Regions from separate parts of the Nonomuraea coxensis DSM 45129 genome, predicted to be linked through region 2. Evidence: riboswitches for the same ligand, from Rfam matches in the RefSeq annotation. Region 2 holds a riboswitch; each other region holds the start of a gene.
What was found. A riboswitch is a leader RNA that binds a small molecule or an ion and turns the genes downstream of it on or off. The one in region 2 is predicted to bind cyclic di-AMP.
Positions count from the first base shown of each region.

Region 1: it holds a riboswitch for cyclic di-AMP, as region 2 does, so the genes downstream of both, Nocox_RS20440 (CHAP domain-containing protein) here and Nocox_RS43815 (C40 family peptidase) in region 2, are expected to answer to the same signal.
Region 3: it holds a riboswitch for cyclic di-AMP, as region 2 does, so the genes downstream of both, Nocox_RS14770 (C40 family peptidase) here and Nocox_RS43815 (C40 family peptidase) in region 2, are expected to answer to the same signal.
Region 4: it holds a riboswitch for cyclic di-AMP, as region 2 does, so the genes downstream of both, Nocox_RS43435 (hypothetical protein) here and Nocox_RS43815 (C40 family peptidase) in region 2, are expected to answer to the same signal.

Region 1 is NZ_CP068985.1:4,390,919-4,396,424, reverse strand. It holds gene Nocox_RS20445 (MFS transporter) at 1-1,348, shown strand, start outside; gene Nocox_RS20440 (CHAP domain-containing protein) at 1,426-2,070, opposite strand; cyclic di-AMP (ydaO/yuaA leader) riboswitch at 2,083-2,229, opposite strand; gene Nocox_RS20435 (hypothetical protein) at 2,448-3,644, opposite strand; gene Nocox_RS20430 (HesA/MoeB/ThiF family protein) at 3,795-4,892, opposite strand; gene Nocox_RS20425 (AfsR/SARP family transcriptional regulator) at 5,019-5,506, shown strand, end outside.
Region 2 is NZ_CP068985.1:7,510,867-7,516,372, forward strand. It holds gene Nocox_RS35190 (branched-chain amino acid aminotransferase) at 1-567, opposite strand, end outside; gene Nocox_RS35195 (3-isopropylmalate dehydrogenase) at 790-1,836, opposite strand; cyclic di-AMP (ydaO/yuaA leader) riboswitch at 1,949-2,089, shown strand; gene Nocox_RS43815 (C40 family peptidase) at 2,114-2,875, shown strand; gene Nocox_RS43820 (hypothetical protein) at 2,902-3,030, opposite strand; gene serA (phosphoglycerate dehydrogenase) at 3,342-4,931, opposite strand; gene Nocox_RS35210 (hypothetical protein) at 5,174-5,506, shown strand, end outside.
Region 3 is NZ_CP068985.1:3,172,960-3,178,465, forward strand. It holds gene Nocox_RS14755 (phosphotransferase family protein) at 1-231, opposite strand, end outside; gene Nocox_RS14760 (NYN domain-containing protein) at 397-1,698, shown strand; gene Nocox_RS14765 (C40 family peptidase) at 1,793-2,767, shown strand; cyclic di-AMP (ydaO/yuaA leader) riboswitch at 3,042-3,206, shown strand; gene Nocox_RS14770 (C40 family peptidase) at 3,268-3,825, shown strand; gene Nocox_RS14775 (gluzincin family metallopeptidase) at 3,919-4,815, shown strand; gene Nocox_RS14780 (M48 family metallopeptidase) at 4,829-5,506, shown strand, end outside.
Region 4 is NZ_CP068985.1:7,323,728-7,329,233, forward strand. It holds gene Nocox_RS34275 (hypothetical protein) at 1-670, shown strand, start outside; gene Nocox_RS34280 (roadblock/LC7 domain-containing protein) at 700-1,074, shown strand; gene Nocox_RS34285 (hypothetical protein) at 1,103-1,474, shown strand; gene Nocox_RS34290 (alpha/beta fold hydrolase) at 1,525-2,370, opposite strand; gene Nocox_RS43435 (hypothetical protein) at 2,433-3,302, opposite strand; cyclic di-AMP (ydaO/yuaA leader) riboswitch at 3,510-3,645, opposite strand; gene Nocox_RS34300 (DUF5302 domain-containing protein) at 3,793-3,993, opposite strand; gene Nocox_RS34305 (rod shape-determining protein) at 4,155-5,150, shown strand; gene Nocox_RS34310 (hypothetical protein) at 5,200-5,506, shown strand, end outside.

The DNA of each region.
Region 1 (5,506 bases), 3.1 Mb from region 2:
GTCGATCATCGGCGTGGCCCTGCCCCGCATCCAGCAGGACCTCGGCTTCTCCCAGGAGAACCTGTCCTGGGTGTTCAACGCCTACGTCGTCGCCTTCGGCGGCCTCCTCCTGCTCGGCGGCCGCCTGTCGGACCTGTTCGGCGCCCGCCGGCTGTTCGGCGCCGGCTGGCTCATCCTGCTCGCCGGCTCACTCCTGGCCGGCCTCGCGCCCGAGGTGTGGGTCGAACTGACCGGCCGCGCCGTCCAGGGCGTCGGCGCCGCGCTGATCGCCCCGTCCGCGCTCACCCTGCTGATGATGCTGTTCGGCCACGCCCCCAAGGAGCTGACCAAGGCCCTCGCCCTGTACGGTGCCGCCGCCCCCGCCGGCGGCACCGCCGGCGTCTTCCTCGGCGGCCTCATCACCGAATACCTGAGCTGGCCGTGGGTGTTCTACATCAACATCCCCATCGCCGTCGTCGCGCTCCTGGCCACCGGCCCGCTGATGCCCGCCGCCCCCGCCCGGCGCGGCTCCATCGACGTGCTCGGCACGCTGACCGTCACCCTCGGCCTCGGCACCGCCGTCTACGGCGTCGTCCGCGCCCCCGAGATCGGCTGGGGCTCGGCCGGCACCTGGATCACGCTCGCCGCCGCCGTGGTGCTGCTCGCCGCGTTCGTCGCCATCCAGGCCCGCCGCCGCGAACCGCTGATGCGCCTGTCCATCTTCCGCACCCCCGGCCTGTCGGCCGCCAACCTCACCCAGTTCCTGCTCGGCGGCGCGTGGATCCCGATGTGGTTCTTCCTCAACCTCTACCTGCAGCAGGTCCTCGGCTACGGCGCCTTCCCCAGCGGCGCCGCGCTGCTCCCGATGACCGTGCTCATCATGATCGGCATGATCGTCCTGGCGCCCCGCGCCATCGGGCGCTTCGGCCCCAAGGCCACCACCGTCAGCGGCCTGCTCCTGCTCGCCGCCGGCATGGCCTGGCTGTCGCTGATCAGCCCGGACGGCGGCTTCGCCACCGACGTCCTGCCCGCCGGCCTCGTCGCCGCCCTCGGCATGTCGCTGGCCTTCATCCCCTCCCTCGGCACCGCCATCTCCTCGGCCCGCCCCGAGGAAGGCGGCCTGGCCTCCGGCATCGTCAACACCAGCTACCAGGTCGGCTCCGCGCTCGGCCTGGCCGCCATGACCGCCGTCGCCGCCGCCAACGGCGCCGGCCGGCTCGGCGACCTGCCGGCCCTCACCGACGGCTTCTCCGCCGCCTTCGTGGGAGCCGCCGCCATCGCCCTGGCCGGCGCTCTGATCGCCGCCGCGACCCTGCGCACCCGCGCCGCCGCGCCGGCCGGCGACGAGGCCACCGTCTCCCGTACGTGAGCCGGCGCCCGTCACCGATCACGGACGCGCCCCCGCTCCCGGATCCCATCCGAGGTGGGGGCGCGTTCCCAGCTCCGTCAGGCGCGGTAGTCGGGGTAGCCGTAGCCCACGACCTGCGACTTGGGCCGGATCCGCTGCTCGACCTTGCCGTTGCCGGTGTTGCCCTCGATCGCGGTGATCGTGCCGTCGCCGTTGTCCTGCTTCACCAGGCCCACGTGGTCGATGCCCGAGGTGCTCCCGCCGTTCCAGTCGTAGAAGACGACGGCGCCGGGCTTGGCCAGCGTGCCCCAGCGCTTGTTGTCCTGGAACCACTTGGCGTAGGTGACGGTGTAGGCGTCCCAGCCGACGGTGGGCCGGGCGCCGGCCTTCTCGCCGACCCAGGAGACGAACATGGCGCACCACGGGGCGTTCGCGTACGCCTGCACGCTGCCGCCGTCACGAGCGATGGTCTCCTTGGCCCGCTGCGAAGACATGTACCAGCTGTGGAACGGCGTACCGCCACCGGCCGCGTTCTCCGTCACGCCGAGCTGCGACTCGGCGATCCGCAGCACCGTCTGCGCGCTCGCCTGGGTCGCGGGCTTCCGGGCCTGCTCCTGGGAGTCACGGTCGGCGGCGAAGGCCGGGCCGGCGGCGAGAACGGCACCGGCGGCCACGCTCATCCCGACGGCGAGCCTGGAGAGGTTCGCGGGCATGAGGGTACGAACGAAGGTGTGCTTGGGCATTACGGGGATTGCTCCTTGCTTCCCTGCCGCCTACCGGGTTAGCTGACGGGTTCGGGCGTGGAAGTGCCCTACGGCGCGCCCGCGTGGAGCACGCCGATTCACCCCGGAAACACATGGGTCCCCGGCTCCGCGAGATCGCGGACTCGGCGGCCGCGTCCCACCTCGACACATGCGGTTCATGCTGGTGAGACACGGTCTCGGCAATGTGGAGACGTCACGCGACATGCTTGCGCCTGCCTGGCGTACGCCTTAAGTCCTCGAAGGTAAGCGAACCTCACAGAGAGATGCAAGCGCGGGTCTGCCCTCCGCAACGCGATCCCCTGCACAGGCGGGGATCGGCGAGCGATTTCTTTACCCACGCGCCCGCCGCTCGGCTCTCAGAGGAGCCGGCCGGAGCGGCGCAGCCGGCGTTCGCGCAGGGCGAGAGCGGGCGGCACGCAGAGCTGCACGCCGATGTAGACGGCCACGGCGAGCGCTTCCCAGAAGCCGGCCGAGGTGACCGAGCCGCTCGCGAGCCGCTCCAGCCCCCATCGCCCCAGGGAGACGACCAGCGGCAGCACGACGGTGGCGAACATCCAGCCCATGACGGCGATCCCGGCCACGTACGGGATCACGAACCAGCGGGCCACGCTCCGGTCGCGCTCCGACATCTGCGCCAGCTCGTCCGCCTCGGGCGGGCTGAGCCGGAACAGCCGGGACTTGGCCGTCAGCCACGTCGCCCGGTAGAGGTTGTGGCAGCGCAGCGCGTTGGCCAGCAGCGCGTACGCGTCGCTGCGCAGCGGCAGCGCGGCCCACTGCCAGACCAGGTTGACGACCAGGAGGAGCGAGACGGCGGCGAGGAAGTCGCCGGCGACGCCGCCCACGCCGAGCAGCCGCGCGCCCAGCGACGCCGCCAGCAGCACGACGTCGACGGCCATCCCGGCGAGGTACACGCCGTGGCGGCGATGGCGCGGCACCGTCACGATCTGGGTGAGGTCGGTCTCGTAGACCACGTACAGGCCGCGATGGCTCACCCGGAAGACGGCCGGCACGCCGATCGCGCGGCCGGCCAGCCAGTGCCAGGCCTCGTGCACGGCGCCGCACGCCATGGCGAGCAGCAGCCAGGTGAACGCCGAGAGCCCGGGGCTGGGCAGGAACCAGGCGTCCTGCCAGGACGGGCGCAGCTCGGGCCGAAACAGCAGGAGCCCGGCGGAGAGCACCGCGGCGGCCCCGTAGCAGGACCAGGCGACGGGCCCGAACAGCCGGGCCGCGGCCCCCGGGCTCACTCCCTCGATCCACTTGACCCGGCCGCGCGGGTCGGGCTGCTCCCCCGGCGGGTCGAGGAGCCCGGCGGCGGTGAGCCCGTCGAGGAAGTCCGCTCCGTCCACCGGCTCCCCGGCGACGTCACCGGCCCGCGCCGTGGCCTGGTCGAGCGAGCCGGTCTCCTGGAGCGTGGTGACGAAGACGGCGCCCGGCTCCGGCACCGCGACGAAGACGCCCAGCTCGGGCCGGCCGAGGATCCACGCCTCGCCGTCGTGGGCGACGGTCAGGCGGGCCGCTCGGGCACGCAGTTCCTCATCCGTAGAGGTGGCCATTGTCTGTCTCCAACCGAGGACGGCACCGACGTGGGAGGGCCGCGCTCCGGCGTCGCCGGAGCGCGGCCCCTCGCCCGGATCAGGAGTCCGGGTGGACCAGCTGGGTCAGCCGGGTGTTCTCGATGCGCTTGATCTCGAGCTTCACAAGGATCACCTCCCTCCGCAGACGGCACAGTCGGGGTCGCGTGGCCACTCGGTCTGGCTCGTCGCGCAACCGCGCGCGAAGTCGACGGTGAGCGGCCGGCCGGCGTACGCCGGCGGCTCGAAACCGGTCAGGTAGCGGAGCACCTCGAACGCGCCGAACGCGCCGAGCAGCCCGGCCACGGGACCGATGCCGCGGTTGGGCCGCGGCAGGCGGGCGAACAGCCGGTTCGCCGCGATCGCACCCGCGATCTCCGGGTCGTCGGGGTCGGGGAAGTCGGCCGGGTTCGCCGGGTCGGCGGGGACGCAGGCGCGGCAGGCGCTGACCCCCGGGTGCACCGACCACACCGTCCCCGTGGTGACGGCCATGCCGCCGCGGACGAAGGGGACGCCGGCGCGTACGCACGCCTCGTTCACCCAGAGGTCGATCCGGTTCGGCCGGTCGACACCCGAGGCGACGACGTCCGGGCCGATGCGGCGGACCAGCTGCGCGAGCTGCTCGGGCCCCTCGAGGTCGGCGTCGATCGCCTCGACCTGGATGCCCGGGTCGAACGCCCTGATCCACTCCGCGGCCCGCTCGGCCTTGCGCGCGCCGATGTCGGCCCAGCGGTACAGGTACTGGCGGGCGAAGTTGCGCGGCTCGACGGCGTCCCGGTCGAGCACGGTCATCGTGCCCACGCCGAGCCCGGCCAGGTGCGGGATCGTGTTGGAGTTGAGCCCGCCGGTGCCGAGCACGAGCACGTGCGCGTGCCGCAGGCGTTCCTGCAGGTCCTCGCGGCTGTGCTCCAGCGTGCCGAACGACTCGAAGAAGGCGAGGTTGCTGAAGTACCGCTCGGCGGCGTCCGGCTCCAGCCTGCCGAGGCGGTCGCCGTCCTCCAGCAGCCGCTGGGCGTCGAACGCCTCGACGGCGGCCCGCACGTCGGCCTCGTCGAGCCCCAGCTCGCCGGCGAGCCCGGCGACGGTCCTGCCGCCCTCGCTCAGCAGCTGGAGCAGCTTCTCCACCAGCCCGTCAGGGTCGGCGATCATCAACTGGTCGCGTGGGTCGTTCACCAGCCGCAGCTCGTCCCCGACCCGCTCCCAGGCCGTGTTCTTGAGTCGTGGCCTCATCGCCGCGTCCGCCAATCTCTCGGAGGGATCGGCCACACCGTGGCAGTCACCGGCATGATTTCCGCATGGATCCCGTATGGGCGGAGTTCAGGACGTGCGGGAAACGTATCGGCTAGCGTCTGACGGGTGCCCTCCGCCGACCTCCGATTCCTCCTCCTCGGCACTGCGGAAAGCGTGGTGGGCGGCCGGGCCGTCCACCTGACGGGCAGGCAGCGCACGCTGCTCGCGGCGCTGCTGCTCGACCTCGGCCGCGTCGTGTCCGTCGAGCGGCTGGCCGATCACCTCTGGGGAGAGGCCCTTCCGCCCAGCGCCCCCGCGCGGGTGCGCGGGCTGGTCACCGAGCTGCGCCGGGCCCTCGGCGCGGACACCGTCGTCACGCGCAGCCCGGGATACCTCATCCCCGCCGACGCCGCCGACGTGGACGCCGAGGAGTTCACCGCGCTGGTGGAGCGGGCGCGCGGGGAGAGCGGGGAGGCCGCCGTCGCCCGCTACGAGCGCGCTCTCGCGCTCTGGCGCGGCGAACCCTTCCAGGAACTGAGCGGCCCCGCCGCCCAGGCGGAGCGCTACCGGCTGGAGGAACTGCGGTACGAGGCGATCGAAGGCAGGGCCGCGGC
Region 2 (5,506 bases):
CAGCCACACCGACACGGGCTTGACGCCGCCGCTGAAGTACGACGCCGCCGGCGAGGCGATGACCATGTACGAGTAGGTCCTGGACGGGTAGTTGACGCCGAGCCCCGCCTGCGTGGCGATCATGAAGGGCCGCAGGTAGAGGCTGTGCCCCTCGGTGGTCGGCACCCACTCCTCGTCGGTGCGGACGAGGAGTTCGAGCGACTCGACGAACGTCTCCTCGGGCAGCTCGGGCATGGCCATGCGGGCGGCCGAGCGGTTGAAGCGGGCGGCGTTGGCGTAGGGGCGGAACATCACGATGGACCCGTTGATCTGCCGATAAGCCTTCAGGCCCTCGAACAGCTCCTGCGCGTAGTGGAAGACCGCGGTGGCCGGGTCGAGCGAGAGCGGTCCGTACGGCGCCAGCCGGGCGTCGTGCCAGCCCTGGCCCTCGGTGTAGTCGATGGTGATCATGTGATCGGTGAAGGACTGCCCGAATCCGGGGTTCGCCAGTACCTGCTCCCGCTCGGCCGCGGTGCGCGCGTGGTCGGATAGCTGCACGTCGAAGCTGAGCTTCTGAGCGATGGTCATGACGACGGTCCTTCTCTCTGCGATTTCGCGAAATCTACCGAATCCTGCGGGCCCGCGGACCCGCTATGGCGCGGCAGTTCTGCCCGAAGGCAGCTAGTACTTCCTATTGTCTCGCCGTATGGGATGACAAGCTGCCGTTGGGGGGATTCAGCCGCTTTGGACAGCAAAAAGCGCCTGGCGATCCGATGCGGACCGCCAGGCGCGTGGTGAGGCTGGGCGGCCCTAGCCGGATACTCGCGCGGTGATGTCGTCGCCGATCTGCGACGTGGTGCGGCCGGTCCAGCCGGCCAGCCGCTCGACGATGTCGTCGGCGACCGCCTGCTCGACCTTGGCGGCCTCGGCCCGCAGGCCCAGGTGGTCGAGGAGCATGGCGACCGACAGGATGGTGGCGGTCGGGTCGGCCTTGCCCTGGCCCGCGATGTCGGGCGCGCTGCCGTGCACCGGCTCGAACATGCTGGGCGCCGTGCCCTCGGGGTTGATGTTGCCGCTCGCGGCCAGGCCGATGCCGCCCGCGATGGCCGCGCCGAGGTCGGTGATGATGTCGCCGAACAGGTTGTCGGTGACGACGACGTCGAAGCGCCCCGGCTGGGTCACGAAGAACATCGACGCCGCGTCGATGTGGCAGTAGTCGGTGGTGACCTCGGGGTATTCCTCGGCGACCCGGTTGACCGTGCGCTGCCACAGGTCGCCGGCGAAGGTGAGGACGTTGGTCTTGTGGACCAGCGTCAGCTTCTTGCGCGGGCGGCTCTGGGCCTTGTCGAAGGCGTAGCGGACGACGCGCTCGACACCGTAGGCGGTGTTGAGCGACTCCTGGGTGGCGATCTCGTGCGGCGTGCCGCGCCGCATGGCGCCGCCGGTGCCCGCGTAGAGGCCCTCGGTGCCCTCGCGGACCACGATCATGTCGATGTCCTCGGCGGCGGTGTCGGCCAGCGGGGTCTCGACGCCGGGGAAGAGCTTGACCGGGCGCAGGTTGACGTAGTGGTCGAACTCGAAGCGCAGCCGCAGCAGCAGGTCGCGCTCCAGGATGCCCGGGGGCACGCTGGGGTCGCCCACCGCGCCGAGCAGGATCGCGTCGTAGCCGCGCAGCTCCTGCAGCACCGGGTCGGGCAGCGTCTCGCCGGTGCGGTGGTATCGCGCCGCGCCCAGGTCGTAGTGCGTGGGCTCGATCTTCGTGCCGACGGCTTCGAGGACCTTGAGCCCTTCGGCGACGACCTCGGTGCCGATGCCATCGCCGGGGATGACGGCCAAGCGGATGTTACGCGACTCCATGCCGGTACCTTACCGGCTCGTCTCGCCTGACGAACACTCGGTCTCATTTTCCGGACCGTTCCGAGGAACGTCCGATTTGAGAAGTTTGCGATCTTTTGACCGATTCGTTAGCGTCCGTGCCCTGCCTAATTCACGCGGCGGTTCGCGTGGAGCCGGGGACCCACTCTCCCCAGGGGCGAATCGGCATCCGCCGTAGGGCTGCTTCCAGGCCCGAGCCCGTCAGCTAACCCGGCCGGCCGTTTGGAAGGACAGTCCCCTGTCTCGCATCGCCATTCTCGTGGCGGCGGGCGCGGCCGGCGTCGCCGTGCTCGCCTCCCCCGCCCAGGCATCCACCCCAGCCCCCCAGCCCACCCCCACCCAATCCGATCCCGCCCAGCCCACCCCCACCCAGCCCGATCCCGCCCAGCCCGATCCCGCTCAGCCCACCCCGACCCAGCCCGATCCCATCCAGCCCGATCCCGCCGGGGGATCCAGCACCGCCGGAGGATCTGACCCCTCCGGCGCGTCCACCCCCGACCGCGCGCCCAAGAACGACACCCTCGACGAGCGCGCACTCACCACCACGCTCACCGGCCCGGAGCTCAAGAAGATCCGGGACAGGCAGAGCAGGCCCGCCTGGAAGATCGCGCTGCGCTTCGCCATGAAGAAGCGGGGCATCCCGTACCTCTGGGGCGGGACCGGCAGGGGCGGGTACGACTGCTCGGGGCTCATGCTCCGGGCGTACCAGAAGGCGGGGATCCAGTTGCCCCGCGTCACCACGGACCAGTACGCGGCGTACGACAAGAAGGTCTCCTGGAACAACCTCAAGCCCGGCGACCTGGTCTTCTTCAGCAACCTCGGCCACGTCGGGATGATCTCCCGGCCCGGCTACATGGTGCACGCGCCCCGCACGGGGGACGTCGTCAAGGAGGAGAAGCTGTCGAGCTGGCGCAGGAGCGCCTTCGTCGGCGGCGTCCGGCCCGACCGCAAGGGCGTGCGGGAGTGGGCGGAGCGGCGCGAGACGCCGCCGCCGTCCATGCCCGTCGCGTCAGTGCTCTGACGCGGCCTCATGAGCGAGCCGGGGCCCTACCGGCCGGACTCCTGCGGGGCGCCGCCGTTGTCGCGGCGGTCCAGCGCGGTCTGCAGGGCCTCGGCGGCCTCGTCCTTGGGGTCGTCGGCACGGTTCCAGGCGTACATCTCGTACATGGTGGTCATCTCGTTTCGCGAAAGGCGTTGGTGACGGGAGGGTCGGACCCCGGTCGCGAATCCGAACGGGGCCTGATGCCGCGGTCCGGATCACGGACCGGACGGAAGGGACTTACCGGCCGACGCACGCCGCTCACCGCGGCGAGTCGCCGACCTGCCCTAACAGGCCTCGCCGCGGCAGGTAATGAGTACGGACACCTGGCGCATGTGCTTCCACGGTAACCGAGGAATCTCGTTGGATGTCCTAGCATCTCGCATGCTGAGACGACAGAAGGCCGCCGCCCGAACCGGGGCGGCGGCCTTCCGCACGTGAGGGAGGGTCAGTCCTCCAGGTCCACGGAACGGCCGCTCTCGGCGCCGATCTCGGCCACGATCTGGTCGACGATGTCGGCCGGGATCGCCGAGTCGACGGTCAGCGCGATGAGCGCCTTGCCGCCCTTGACGTCGCGGGCCACCTGCATGGAGGCGATGTTGACGCCGTGCTCGCCGAGCAGCCGGCCGACCACGCCGACGATGCCGGGACGGTCGGCGTAGGTGAAGAACGCGAGGTGCGCCGTCGGCTCGATCTCCATCTCGTAGCCGTTGACCTCGACGATCTTGGTGATCTGGCGGGGGCCGGACAGCGTGCCCGACACCGACACCTGGCGGCCGTCGGCCAGCACGCCGCGGACGGTGACCACGTTGCGCCAGTCGGGGCTGTCGGAGCTGGTGATCAGCTCGACGGCCACGCCGCGGTCCTTGGCCAGCAGCGGCGCGTTGACGTAGGTGACCTGCTCCTCGATCACGTCGGCGAAGACGCCCTTGAGCGCGGCCAGCTCGATGACCCGCACGTCCTGGGAGGCGATCTCGCCGCGCACCTCGACGTCGAGCTTGGTGGCGACCTCGCCGGCCAGCGCGGTGAAGACCCGGCCCAGCTTCTCGGCCAGCGGCAGGCCCGGCTTGACGTCCTCGGCCACCGCGCCGCCCTGGACGTTGACGGCGTCCGGCACGAACTCGCCCGCGAGCGCCAGCTTCACGCTCCGCGCGACCTGGGTGCCGGCCTTCTCCTGGGCCTCGTGGGTGGAGGCGCCGAGGTGCGGGGTGACGACGACCTGGTCGAGCTCGAACAGCGGGCTGTCGGTGCAGGGCTCCTTGGCGAAGACGTCGAGGCCGGCGCCGGCGACCCGGCCCTCCTTGATCGCGGAGTAGAGCGCGGCCTCGTCGACGATGCCGCCACGGGCGACGTTGACGATGCGCACGCTCGGCTTGACCTTGTGCAGCGCCTCCTCGCCGATGAGCCCGAGGGTCTCCTTGGTCTTCGGCAGGTGCACGGTGAGGAAGTCGGCCTGCCTGAGCACCTCGTCGAGGCTCACCAGCTTGACGCCGAGCTGCGCGGCGCGGGCCGGCGGCAGGTAGGGGTCGTAGGCGATGATCTCGACGCCGAACGGCAGCAGCCGCTGCGCCACGAGCTGGCCGATCTTGCCGAAGCCGAGGATGCCGACGACCTTCTCGTCCAGCTCGACGCCGGTGTACTTGGACCGCTTCCACTCACCGTTCTTCAGCGCGGCGTGGGCCTGGGCCGTGTTGCGCGCGCTGGCCAGGATGAGGGCGACGGTCTGCTCGGCGGCGCTGGTGATGTTGGAGGTCGGCGCGTTGACGACCATGACACCGGCCTTGGTGGCCGCCTCGACGTCGACGTTGTCGAGCCCGACGCCCGCGCGGGCGACCACGCGCAGCTTGGGCGCCGCGGCGATGGCCTCGGCGTCGACCTGCGTCGCGGAGCGCACGATGAGGGCGTCCACGCCGGCGAGGGCGGGCAGGAGCTGGGAACGGTCGGCGCCGTCGGTGTGGCGGACCTCGAAATCGGCGCCGAGAACGGCGAGGCCGGCCTCGGACAGCTCCTCAGCGACCAGTACGACGGGCTTGTTCACGGGTGGATCCTTAGGGGCTTCCGGCGAGTCATGAGGGGGACACGTCCATGGATCCCCCGGCGGTCCTTCCGAGTCTAACCGGCGCTTGTGAACGCTTTCACGAAGGACCCACCATTTGAGACGGGCGCTTGGCTACCCGGTAGAGGAGAAAGTCACCCATCCTGGGGCCATCTTCGTCTTGATCGGGAGATTTATTCGCCATTAGCCTGATAAGCCGTGGCCGACTACCTATGGTTCGTCATATGAGCATCGGGAATCCTGCGCTTGCCGACGTTCTCGCCCAGCATGGCACGCCCCACCGGCTGCTGGGCGCTCTCGCCGACGGTGGCGTCCTGGTGGCAGTGCGCCCTGACCGTTCGGTCGTCCTCGGGACGACCCAGGCCGGCGACCGCGTGTTGCTCGGCTACACCAGCGCCGCCACCTACGCCCGCCACCGTGGCAGCCATTCCCTGTCGGCGTGCGACGCCGACACCATCCTGGACATCCAGCGCGTCACCGGCGTGCGGGAGATCGTCATCGACGCGGCCGGACCAGCCGCCGCGGCCGTGCCGATCGACGATCTCCAGCGCTTCCTG
Region 3 (5,506 bases), 4.3 Mb from region 2:
GGGGAAGACCGGAACCGCTTCTCCCGCAGGTGCCAGCCGTGCCACGCAGCGGGTTCGCCGTCCGTCCCAGTCCGCGGTGAAGAACAGGGTCTCGCTCGACATGCCGTTGTCGGTCGGGCGCTCCAGCTCCGAGACGGAGGCGTCCTGGCCGACCTTGCCGCGCAGCCACGCGGTCACCTGCTCGCGGAGTTCCTCCAGGTCACGGGTGGAGGTGCGCATCTGCTCGGTCACGGTCGGCCTCCCTGGTGAACACCTGCCGTTCACCTGTCGTACACCCCCGACCAAGCGCTCGTCCATACACGGGTGGCCGTTACGGTCAGGTACGCGGCAGCCGTACCCTTGTCTGAAAGGGCATGTCACGAAGGGACAAGTGGGATGAGTTCAGCGGGTGAAGGCTTGTCTCGCCCGCTTCCCGAGCAGGTCCGGCTCAATGTCGTCGACCTGGCGGCCACGGTTCTCGGGACGCTGCCCGCTGTCTCGGTCCCCCCGCCGCTGCGTGGCATCGCCAAGTTCGAGGCGCGCAAAAGAGCCAAGCTGGGCAGCGCCCCCATCGCCGCCCAGCTGGAGAACGACAAGAAGTTCCGTGAGCTGGTCGCCGAGTCGGTGGCCGCGGGCTGGCCCGAGCTGGTCGCCTCGCTGGCCGACGGCCACGTCCCGCCCGCGGCCGATCCCGTGCTGGTGGCCGCGGCGGCCTACCTCACCCGGCCGCCCGGCTGGGAGGAGATGATCGAGCTCGCCCGCAGCGACCTCCAGCAGTCCGCCGCGGCGGCCGAGGGCTCCGAGCGCGAGGAGGTGGTCTCCCGGCTGCGCGAGCAGCTCGCGGCGCAGAAGAGCGCCGCCAAGGAGGAGACCGACCGGCTGCGCGAGCAGATCAAGGCCGCCCGCGCCGAGAACTCCGACCTGCGGCGCAAGCTCCACGACGCCCGCGAGCGGGCCAAGGCCGCGCTCGCCAGGGCCGAGGAGATGGAACGCGCGGCCGAGGAGGCCCGCACCGCCGCCGTGGCCGCGGGCAGCGCGGGCGAGTCCGAGCTGCGCCGGCTGCGCGAGCGGCTGGCCGACGTGGAGAAGCAGCTCGAAGCCTCGCGCCGGGCCGCCCGCGAGGGCCGCAGCCTGGAGGACGCCCGCATCAGGGTGCTGCTCGACGCCCTTCAGGACGCCTCGGCCGGGCTGCGCAGGGAGCTCGGCCTGCCGGCGACCATCAGCCGCCCCGCCGACTCGGTCGCGGCCCATCCCGGCGAGCGGCCGGGCGTGCGCGGCGTGCCCGCGCGGGCGCTGGCCGACGACGACCCGCAACTGCTCGACCAGCTCCTCGCGATCCCGCAGATCCACCTCATCATCGACGGCTACAACGTCACCAAGACCGGCTACGGCACGCTCACCCTGGCCGACCAGCGCAACCGGCTCATGACCAACCTCGGCGGGCTGGCCGCGCAGACCAGGGTCGAGATGACCGTCGTCTTCGACGGGGCCGAGCTCAACGCTCCCGTGCAGGTCGTGGCGCCGCGCGGGGTGCGGGTGCTCTTCAGCGACCCCGGGGAGATCGCCGACGACCTCATCCGGCAGCTCGTCCGGGTCGAGCCGCCGGGGCGGGCCATCGCCGTCGTGTCCTCCGACCGCGAGGTGGCCGAATCGGTGCGGCGCATGGGAGCCAGACCGGTTCCGTCTGCCCTGCTGCTGCGCCGCCTTGGTCGCGCCTAGATTACGAATCATGGGTTTTACCCGTTGAGGTGAGACCCCACCCGCCACTTCTGTACTATTCGCCCCAGATGTTTACCCCCTGGGAGGCGACGCAGTGAGGTTTGGCCGGGTGCCGGTGGCCGCGGGGATCGTGTTCGGACTGGTGCTTTCCCCCACCGGGGCCGCGATCGCCGATCCCAGACCCACCCTCGCCCAGGCCAAGGCCAAGCTGGAGAAGCTCAACGACAAGGCGGACAAGGTCGTCGACCGCTACAACACGGCCACCGAGCGGTACAAGAAGGCGAAATCCACCTACACCGGCCTCAACGACAGCTACAAGCGCAAGCTGGCCACCGTCGCCGACCTGCGCGCGCAGGTGATCACCATGGCCGTCGACAGCTACCAGCTCGGCGGCGACATCACGTCCCTGCCGGGATTCCTCGGCGCCGACGACCCCGACGACTTCCTCGCCCGCCTCGCGCTGACCGGCCAGGTCTCCAAGGAGCGGGCCGAGAAGCTGAACGCCTTCGACCGGGAGAACCGCGGGCTCAAGGCGGAGCGGGACAAGGCGGAGAAGGCCCTGGAAGTGGCCGACAAGGAACGCGACGGGGTCCAGAAGGAACGCGCGGAGATCCTCAGGCTCATCGCCCAGCAGAAGAAGCTGCTGGAGAAGCTGAACGCCTACAACCCCGGCAACCCCAACAGCGCCGGCGTGAAGTACACCGGCTCGGCGTCGGGGAACGCGGCCACGGTGCTGCGCTTCGCCTACGCGCAGGTCGGCAAGCCGTACGTGTTCGGCGGGACGGGCCCGGGCGGCTGGGACTGCTCCGGCCTGACGCAGGCGTCCTGGCGGGCCGCGGGCGTCTCGCTGCCGCGTACGACGTGGCAGCAGTGGGCGTGGGGGGCGAGCCGCCGGGTGAGCCTGGACGCGCTCCAGCCCGGTGACCTGATCTTCAGCGAGGGGCTGGGACACGTCAGCATCTACGCGGGCAACGGGCAGATCGTGCACGCGCCTCAGACGGGCGACGTCGTGAAGATCGTCAAGCTGTCCGCGTACGGGCGGCGGCTCGTCGGCGCCATCCGCCCTTGACGCCCCTCAAACTGCCATAAACCCGGCAAATCACACCTTACTCGGCTGTGTTCTGAGAAGTGTGAGTATGGTCACATTCCGGTAACGGAGCTCGGGGTTCCAGCAGGGGTTTCCGTCCTGACTCGACCCCCTGTCTGATCTTGACAAGCCGCCGTCCGCTTTGCCGATCCGTGACCTGTCGGCGTAGCTTCTGGCCTCGCGGTGACACGCCATGTCGCCGCGATCTTCATCCGCCGGTCGCCCCCCGCACATCCCCTTGAGGACACCTCGCAGGGGCGGCGACCTGCCGAATCCGTGCGGCCAGGAGCACGGAGCCGGGGAACCACCGATCCCACTCCCTAGGGGATCAGGGGTGAATCGGCGCTGCTCGAAAGCGCCGTAGGGCTACTTCCAGGCCCGAATCCGTCAGCTAACCCGGTAGGCGTTCGTGGAAGTCTCAAGGAGAAATCCTGTCTACCTCCCCGCACAACCCCCGTCTGTCCCGCCTTGCCCTCGGTGGCGTGGCGCTCACCATGACCGTGACGGCCGGAGGCGCCATCCTCCATGCCCCGACGGCTCAGGCGGCGACGACGAGCGACGCGGCCATCACCTCGGCGACCACGGTGCAGACCATCACGACGTCGTCGAAGTCGGCCAAGACCGCCAAAGCCGTCAAGACCGCCAGGTCGGCCAAGGCGCGCAAGGTCGCTCGGCAGCAGGCGAAGGCCCACCGGGCCGTCGCCGTGGCCAAGAACCAGATCGGCGACCCCTACCGCTACGGCGGCACGGGTCCCGGCTCGTTCGACTGCTCCGGACTCGTCCAGTACGCCTGGAAGAAGGCCGGGGTCAGGCTCCCGCGCGTGGCGAGCAGCCAGTTCGCCCGCACCCGGACGAAGGTCTCCTGGAAGAAGCTCAAGCCAGGCGACCTGATGTTCTTCAGCGGGCTCGGCCACGTAGGCATGTACGTCGGCAAGGGCAAGATGATCCACTCGCCCAGGACCGGCGAACGGGTGCGCATCGACAAGCTGAGCGGATGGCGTAAATCGTCCTTCGTCGGCGCGGTACGTCCCGGTATGTGACCACAGCCCCGCCCCGATCCCCGTACGGGATCGGGCGGGGCTGTCGCCTTTCCGCACCCGGGCACCCGTCCCGCCCGGCTACCATCGTGCATCGTGTCCGAGCAGGTGAGCCGACGCCGGCGAGCCGCACCGGCGGCCCTCGTGCTCCTGGTGCCGCTCCTCGCCGCCCTCGCCGTCGTCCCGGCCGCGAGCGCGCCGCTCGCGCCCGCTCCCGCGCCGCCTCAGGGCGCGGCGCCCGGTCCGTGGCCGGGGGAGACCGTCACCGTCCGAGGGACGCGATCGGTGGTCGTCGGGCAGACTTCCGAGCCGGCCCCGCCCGCCTCGCCGGCCCCGCCCGCTGTGTCCGCCTCGTCCGTCTCGCTCGCCGAGCTGGCGCGGCTGGCCGACGCCGCCGCGCTCCGCGTCGGGGCGGTCCTCGGCGAGCCCGTACGCCCTCTCGTCGTCGTCCCCGCCTCGGCCGCCGAGGCGGCCCGCCTGGCCGGGACGGGCCCGATCGACGGGCTGGCCGCGCTGGCCGACGGCGACCGGGTGATCGTCGTCCCCGAGGTCTTCGCCCGCCTCAACCCCACCGGCAGGGACGTCGTCCTGGCCCACGAGCTCACCCACGTCGCCGCCGGCACCGACCGCCTCCCGGTCTGGCTGTACGAGGGCTTCGCCGACTACGTCGGCTACCGCGACTCGGGGCTGCCGGTGCGCACGGCCGCCGCCGAGCTGGCGGACGAGGTGCGCGCCGGACGTCTGCCCGGCGCACTGCCCGGCTCCGCCGCCTTCGCCGCCGACGGGAGCGACCCGGCGCGGCTCGCGCGGGCGTACCAGGAGGCCTGGCTGGCGTGTCGCTTCCTCGCGGACCGGTTCGGTGAGGGGAGCCTGGTACGGCTTTACCGTGAGGCCCAGGTGATCGGCGCCGACCGGGCGCTCGCCGGGCTCGGGCTCTCCACGGCCACGCTGACGGCACGGTGGCGCGCGTACGTGCGCGAACAGCTCGGATAAGAGGGGGAGGCAGATGAGCGAACGGCAGGACACGGACGGCGCCACGCCCAGGACGGGCCGGCCCCCGACCGGCGACCCCGCCGACGGCGGCGCTCGGTCTGCGGACGACGGCGGTCACCGGTCTGCGGACGACGGCGGTCACCGGTCCGCGGACGACGGCATCGCCCGGTCCGTGGACGACGGCGGTGATCGGGCCGTGAGCGGCGGGCCCGCCTATGACGGCAAGGACGACGACGACCGCCAGGACGACGAGGGCCGCCTGCGCCGCCAGGCCGCGCTCGCCCTGGCCGCCCTCGCCGCCCTGATCCTGGCCGTGGCCGCCTTCGCCACGCCCTGGCGGGCGCCGGCCGTCACGGACCCGCCCGACCCGGCCCGCGACTTCACCGCCGCCCAGCTCGCCCGCGCCCAGGCGTTCGACGCCGCGACGAGCCTCCCGAGCTACCTCTCCCTGGCGTTGACGGTCCTCGTCGCGGCCCTCCTGGTCGCCACCCCGCTCGGCGCGCGGGCGACCGGGTGGCTGCGCGGCCCGTGGTGGCTGCGGGTGATCCTGGGCGTGGTGGTGATCACCGCGGCCACGCTGGCGCTCCGCTGGCCGCTCGGCATGTGGTTCGAGTCGATCCTGAGGGAGTACGGCCTGTCCACCCAGACCTGGCCGTCCTGGACCGCCGACCGGCTGAAGAACGCGGCCGTG
Region 4 (5,506 bases), 190 kb from region 2:
GGCGGCCCTGCGGGGCATGCAGTCCGACGGCGGCTGCGCCCGGCTGCTGCGGGAGGGCCCGATCACCCAGGGAGAGCTCCAGTACGCCGTGCTCGGCGTGGTGCTCGACGCGGCCTTCTTCCTGCTGCCGATGAGCGGGACGCGGCCGAAGTTCCGTCCCGGCGAGGAGCACTGGCTGGGCGGGCAGTGGTTCTTCGACGTGGCGGGGCTCGTGCGCGAGTGCGCCAGGCGGCGGGCCCAGCTCGCCGGGATCTGGCCCTCGGCCGACGTCGACACCAGCCCCGTGCGCCCGGCCACCGCCCTGGCCGGGCACGCGGTGACGCTCGACCGCGTCCAGTGGGAGGTGCTCGTCCAGGCCGACCGGCGGGCCACCCCGCTGGAGCTGGCCAGGCAGATCGGGCGGCCGGGCTACTCGGTGCTGCTGGCCGTGCGCCGGCTGGCCGCCGCGGGCCTGCTGTGCCCGCCGGACCCGCCGGACCCGCCGGAGCCGGAGGACCCGCTGTCCGCCGGCGACGAGCGGACGCTGCCCAGGCGGGCCCGCGGCGAGCTGCCGCGCCCGCCCCACCGTCCGGAGGCCCCGAGGCCGTCCGCCGGACCGTCCGTCACGGGGGACCCGACCGATATAGCGCTGCTGTTGCGGCTGAAGAAAGCGCTAGAGGAGCTGTCGTGAGGTTTCCCTCACTCAGGAGGAGGCCACGGGTGGAGCTGAAGCACGAGGTCCTGGAGGAGATGAGGCTCCTGCGCGAGCGCACGCCGGACGTGCGCGGGAGCGTCGCCTGCACCGTGGACGGCCTGCAGGTGGCCTGCGACCTGCCCGACGAGATCGGCGAGCAGGCGGCGGCCCTGGCGGCGGCCCTGCTCGCCATGAGCAGGCGCATGCTGATCATGACGCAGCACGGCGCCTTCGAGGAGACGCTGATCTCCGGCACCGCCGGCTTCGTGGCCTTCTACGCGGCCGGCCCCACCGTCGTCCTCACAGTCCTGGCCGGACCCGGCGCGAACGTCGGGCTCCTGCGGCTGGAGGGCAGGAAGACGGCCGCCGCCGTGGCGGCCGTCGCACCGCAGAAGCAGTGAACCCGAACCTGGCAGAGAAGGAGGAGTCATGGCGGGCATGGACGTCTCTCTCAAGGAGATGATGACGATCGACGGCGCGGTCGGCGCGGCGGTCGTCGACTACGGCAGCGGCATGGCGCTGGGCACCCTCGGCGGATCGAAGGACCTGGACCTCCAGGTCGCCGCCGCGGGGAACACCGAGGTCGTCAAGGCGAAGCTGCGCACGATGGACTCGCTGGGTCTCAAGGACAGCATCGAGGACATCCTCATCACCCTCGGAGGCCAGTACCACATCATCCGCCCGATCACCGGACGCGGCGGCAAGGGGCTGTTCCTCTACCTCGCCCTCGACCGCGCCCGGGCCAACCTGGCGATGTCCCGGCACCAGCTCCGCGGCATCGAGGAGAAGCTGGAGGTCTGAGCACCGCGCGGCCCGCGCCCTCCGTGCGGGGGGCGCGGGCCGCGGCGCGTTCAGGCGGTGGTGTGCTTGGTGATCTCGGCGACGATGTCGGGCCAGAGCGCGCGCGGCAGGTCGTGCCCCATCCCCGGGTACGTCACCAGGCGAGCCCCCGGGACGGCCGCCGCGGTGGCCTCGCCGCCCGCCAGGGGGACGAGCTGGTCGGCCTCGCCGTGCAGCACCAGGGTGGGCACGGTCAGCCGGCCGAGCGCCTCGACCCGGCTGCCGGACGCCATGATGGCGGCGAGCTGCCGGCCGGTGCCCGCCGGGTCGAAGCAGCGGTCGTAGGCCAGTCCCGCGAGGGTGGTGATGCGCTCGTGGTCCAGCTCGTAGCCGGGCGAGCCGATCATTGTCCAGGTGCGTACGGCCTGCTCCAGCACGCCGTCGCGGTCGGCGGCCGGCCGGGCCATGAGGATCGCGGCGGCCTCCGCCGTCGGCGGCGCGATCTCAGGGCCGGGGGTGGACATGATCGAGGTGAGGGTCAGCACGCGCTCCGGACGGCGGATGGCCAGCGTCTGGGCGATCATGCCGCCCATCGAGGCGCCCACCACGTGGGCCCGCGGCCAGCCGAGGGCGTCCATGAGGCCGGCGGTGTCCTCGGCCATGTCGTCCAGCAGGTACGGCGGAGCCGTGCCCGCGCCGGGCACCCCCGCCCCACCGACGTGCGTGGACAGCCCCGCGTCGCGGTTGTCGAACCGGACCACGTGGTGTCCCTGCTCGGCCAGGAGCTCACAGAGCCCTTCGTCCCAGTGGATGAGCTGGGCGCCGAGGCCCATGATGAGGAGCAGCGGGCGGCCTCCGGGGTCGCCGAAGCTCTCGTAGGCGATGTCGATGCCGTTGGCGGTTACGCGGGTCGTCACCGGACCAGAATCTCATTCTGGTCCGGTGACGTAAAGCGTTCTGAGCGGATGCCGGCGCCGGCTCAGGCGCCGCGCTTGAGCAGGCGCCGGAGGCGGTTACCGCCCAGCACCACGGCCCCGCCTCCCAGGGCCAGGGCGGCCCAGAGCAGGGCGCCGCCCACGCCGGTGCCCGCCTGCGCGGACTCGCCCTGGCGGACGGTCCCGGCCTGGCCGGCCGCGAGCTGGACGGCCGCGCCACCGGCGGAACCGCCGGCCACGCCCTGCGCCGGCGTCTCTGACTGGCCCGCCTTCTCCTGCACGGCCTTCGCCGCGCTCTGCGTGCCGGTCTTCGTCCTGACCTTCGCCGGCTGCGCGGTCCCGGTCGTCGCCGGCTTCTCCTCGGCCAGGACCTTCGGGGGCTCGGCCGGGTTGTTGTCACGCCGCGACCAGGCGCCGGTGGAGAAGGGGACCGGGTGGTTCTTCTTGCCGACCCCGGGGCCCCACTTGGTGATGACGTAGTCGACCTTGATGTGGCCCTGGCCGCCGATGCCGTCCACGCCCAGCGTGGCGGAGTTGAACCGGCCGCCGGTCAGCTCGGCGAAGGTCTTGGCGTCCAGGTCGAGCATGATGCCCCGGTTGGAGGGCACGCCTGGGCCGCGGTCGCCCACGAAGAAGGGCATCTTCTTGCCCTTGTACATCACGTAGCCCTCGGTCAGCAGGGGCCAGCTCGGGCTGGCGGCCAGCCCTTTCTGCATCGGCTTGCCGCTGGCCGGCAGGCCGGTGTCCCCGGCCCTGCCGGAGCCGTCGTCCCAGAAGTAGGAGGCGGTGGTCGAGCCTTTGAGCAGGATCTTCTCGTCGGTGTCAGCGTGGGCGGGGGCGGAGACGGCGGTGAGCGCGCCGAACGAGCAGGCGGCGAGCACGGCGCAGGAGCGCAGGCCGAAATAAGCAGACATGGAGCAGTGAGGTCCTTTGCGAGGGACAGGGACACGCGCTCAGGGGAGAAGGGCGCAGCCAGGGGAGAACACCTGACGGGGGAGGCTGCGCGGAGCGCGGAGGAGCCTGGACGAAGAGCCGCTCAGCGGGCGGCCGGCACTACGCTGTCGGGAATCTCGGCCGGTGGGGATCCGGTGTCCGGGGGTGTGACGCGGTACGACATGCGGGGGTCCTCTCCATCACGCCTACCGGGTTAGCTGACGGGTTCGGACGAGGAGATGCCCTACCGGCGTGCTGCCGGATTCACCCCAACGGACTGGGTCCCCGGTTCCCGAGAGGTTCGGGATTCGGCTGGTTGAATGGGCCACACTTAACCACGCACACAGGGACGAAAGCAAACGAATCGTCACGAATCGGACAAAAGATCTACCTGGCCGCCGGGCAAAGAAAAGGGAGGGCGCGGAATAACCGCGCCCTCCCTGGGCTACCGGACCTGCCGGACCTGCTGACTCAGCCGCCGCTCTTGCGCCTGAAGGATCGCTTGTTCGCGGCCGGGCCGTGCGTACCGTGGATCTTCGACGGATCGCCGCCCCTGCCACCCGCGCCGCCGGCCGCGTGCTGGCCACGCTTGCGCTCAAGCGCCTCGCGGAACTTGCGCTTCATCTCGTCCTCGGGAGTTTCGCTGACTTCCGGCTCCGGTGATTCCGCCATTGAGGACCTCCATGGTGTTGGGACACCCCCAGCTTCGCACGGTGTCCCTTACGACGCGAAACCGGTCCGTCAGGTAAAGGGGTACCGCTCGGTTCCTGGTGTTGCGTTGGGGTACGAGCGGATACAAATCCCGACATGATGGACAAATCGCCTGGACAGGCATGAGTGTCCTCGGCCTGGACCTGGCCGTGGATCTGGGGGCCGCGCGCACGCGGATCTACGCCAAGCGCAGGGGCATCGTCCTGGACGAGCCCTCCGCCGTCGTCCGCGACGCCAGGACAGGCAAGATCGTGGAGTACGGCGCGGAGGCCGACCCCACGAGCGGCCACGAGACCTGCCGGCCCGTCAGCGCGGGCCTGCCGGGCGACGGCGAGCTGACCCGGCGGCTGGTCAGGCACTTCCTGCGCAAGGTGCACCGGCGGCCCTTCGCGGCCCGTCCGCGCCTGGTCATGGCGTTGCCGGAGGGCGCCACGTCCATCGACAAGGCGGCCCTTCGGGACGTCGCCTACGACGCCGAGGCCCGCGGGCTCATGCTCGTCCCGCACGGGCTCGCGGCGGCGCTGGGCGCGGGCGTGCAGGTACGCGACGGCACCGGGCGGATGGTCATCGACATCGGGCAGGACGTGGCCCGCGTGGCCGTCCTGTCCCACGGCGCGGTGGTGGCCGCGGCCACGGTGCCCGTCGGCGGCCGGGCCATGAACCTCGCCATCGCCCGTCTCGTCGAGCGCGAGCACGGGCTGCTGCTCGACGAGGCCGAGGCGGAGGACGCCAAACGCCGGGCCGGCACCGACTGGAAGCCGCTGCAGCGGCACGTGACCGTCCAGGGACGGGACGCCGAGACCGGCCAGGAGCGGGCCGTGTCGCTGCCCGTCCAGCTCATCTACGAGGCGACGAGGCAGCCGGTCGAGGCCATCGTGCGGGCCGCCGTCGGGACCGTCGAAGGGTGCCCGCCCGAGCTGGTGGCCGACCTCGGGGAGCGGGGCGCGGTGCTGGTGGGGGGCGGCGCGCTGCTGCGCGGCCTGGGCCGGCGGCTGCGCGCGGAGCTGTGCATGCCGGTGCGGCGGGCCGAGCGCCCGCTCTACTCGGTGGCGCTCGGGCTCGGCCGCTGCGTGGAGGACCAGCGCCTGGTCAACCGGCTCAAGGCGATCATTCACTGAGTCCGTCCGCCCCTGCCGGAGGAGCGGGGCCTCCGGTAGTGTCCGGATCATGCGTACCCGCCGATACGCTGCCTCCGTGGCGCTCGCCTGCGCCGCGGCGATCACCGCGTGCGCGGCGGGCCGGAGCCTCCCCACGCTCGACGAGGCCATCAGCCGGCTCACCGCTGACGCCGACCTCCTCCTCCTCGACTCCTCCGACCTGCACCGCTCCGCGCCGCAGCAGGTCGAGGACGGCTCCTGCGTCCCCGGCGAGGTACGCGGGTGGCTGCTGGCCGAGAGCGAGCGGGTGGACGCCTCCTCCGGCCTCCAGGAGAGACTCCAGGCCCTCGGGTACGACAAGATCGCCGACGACCTGG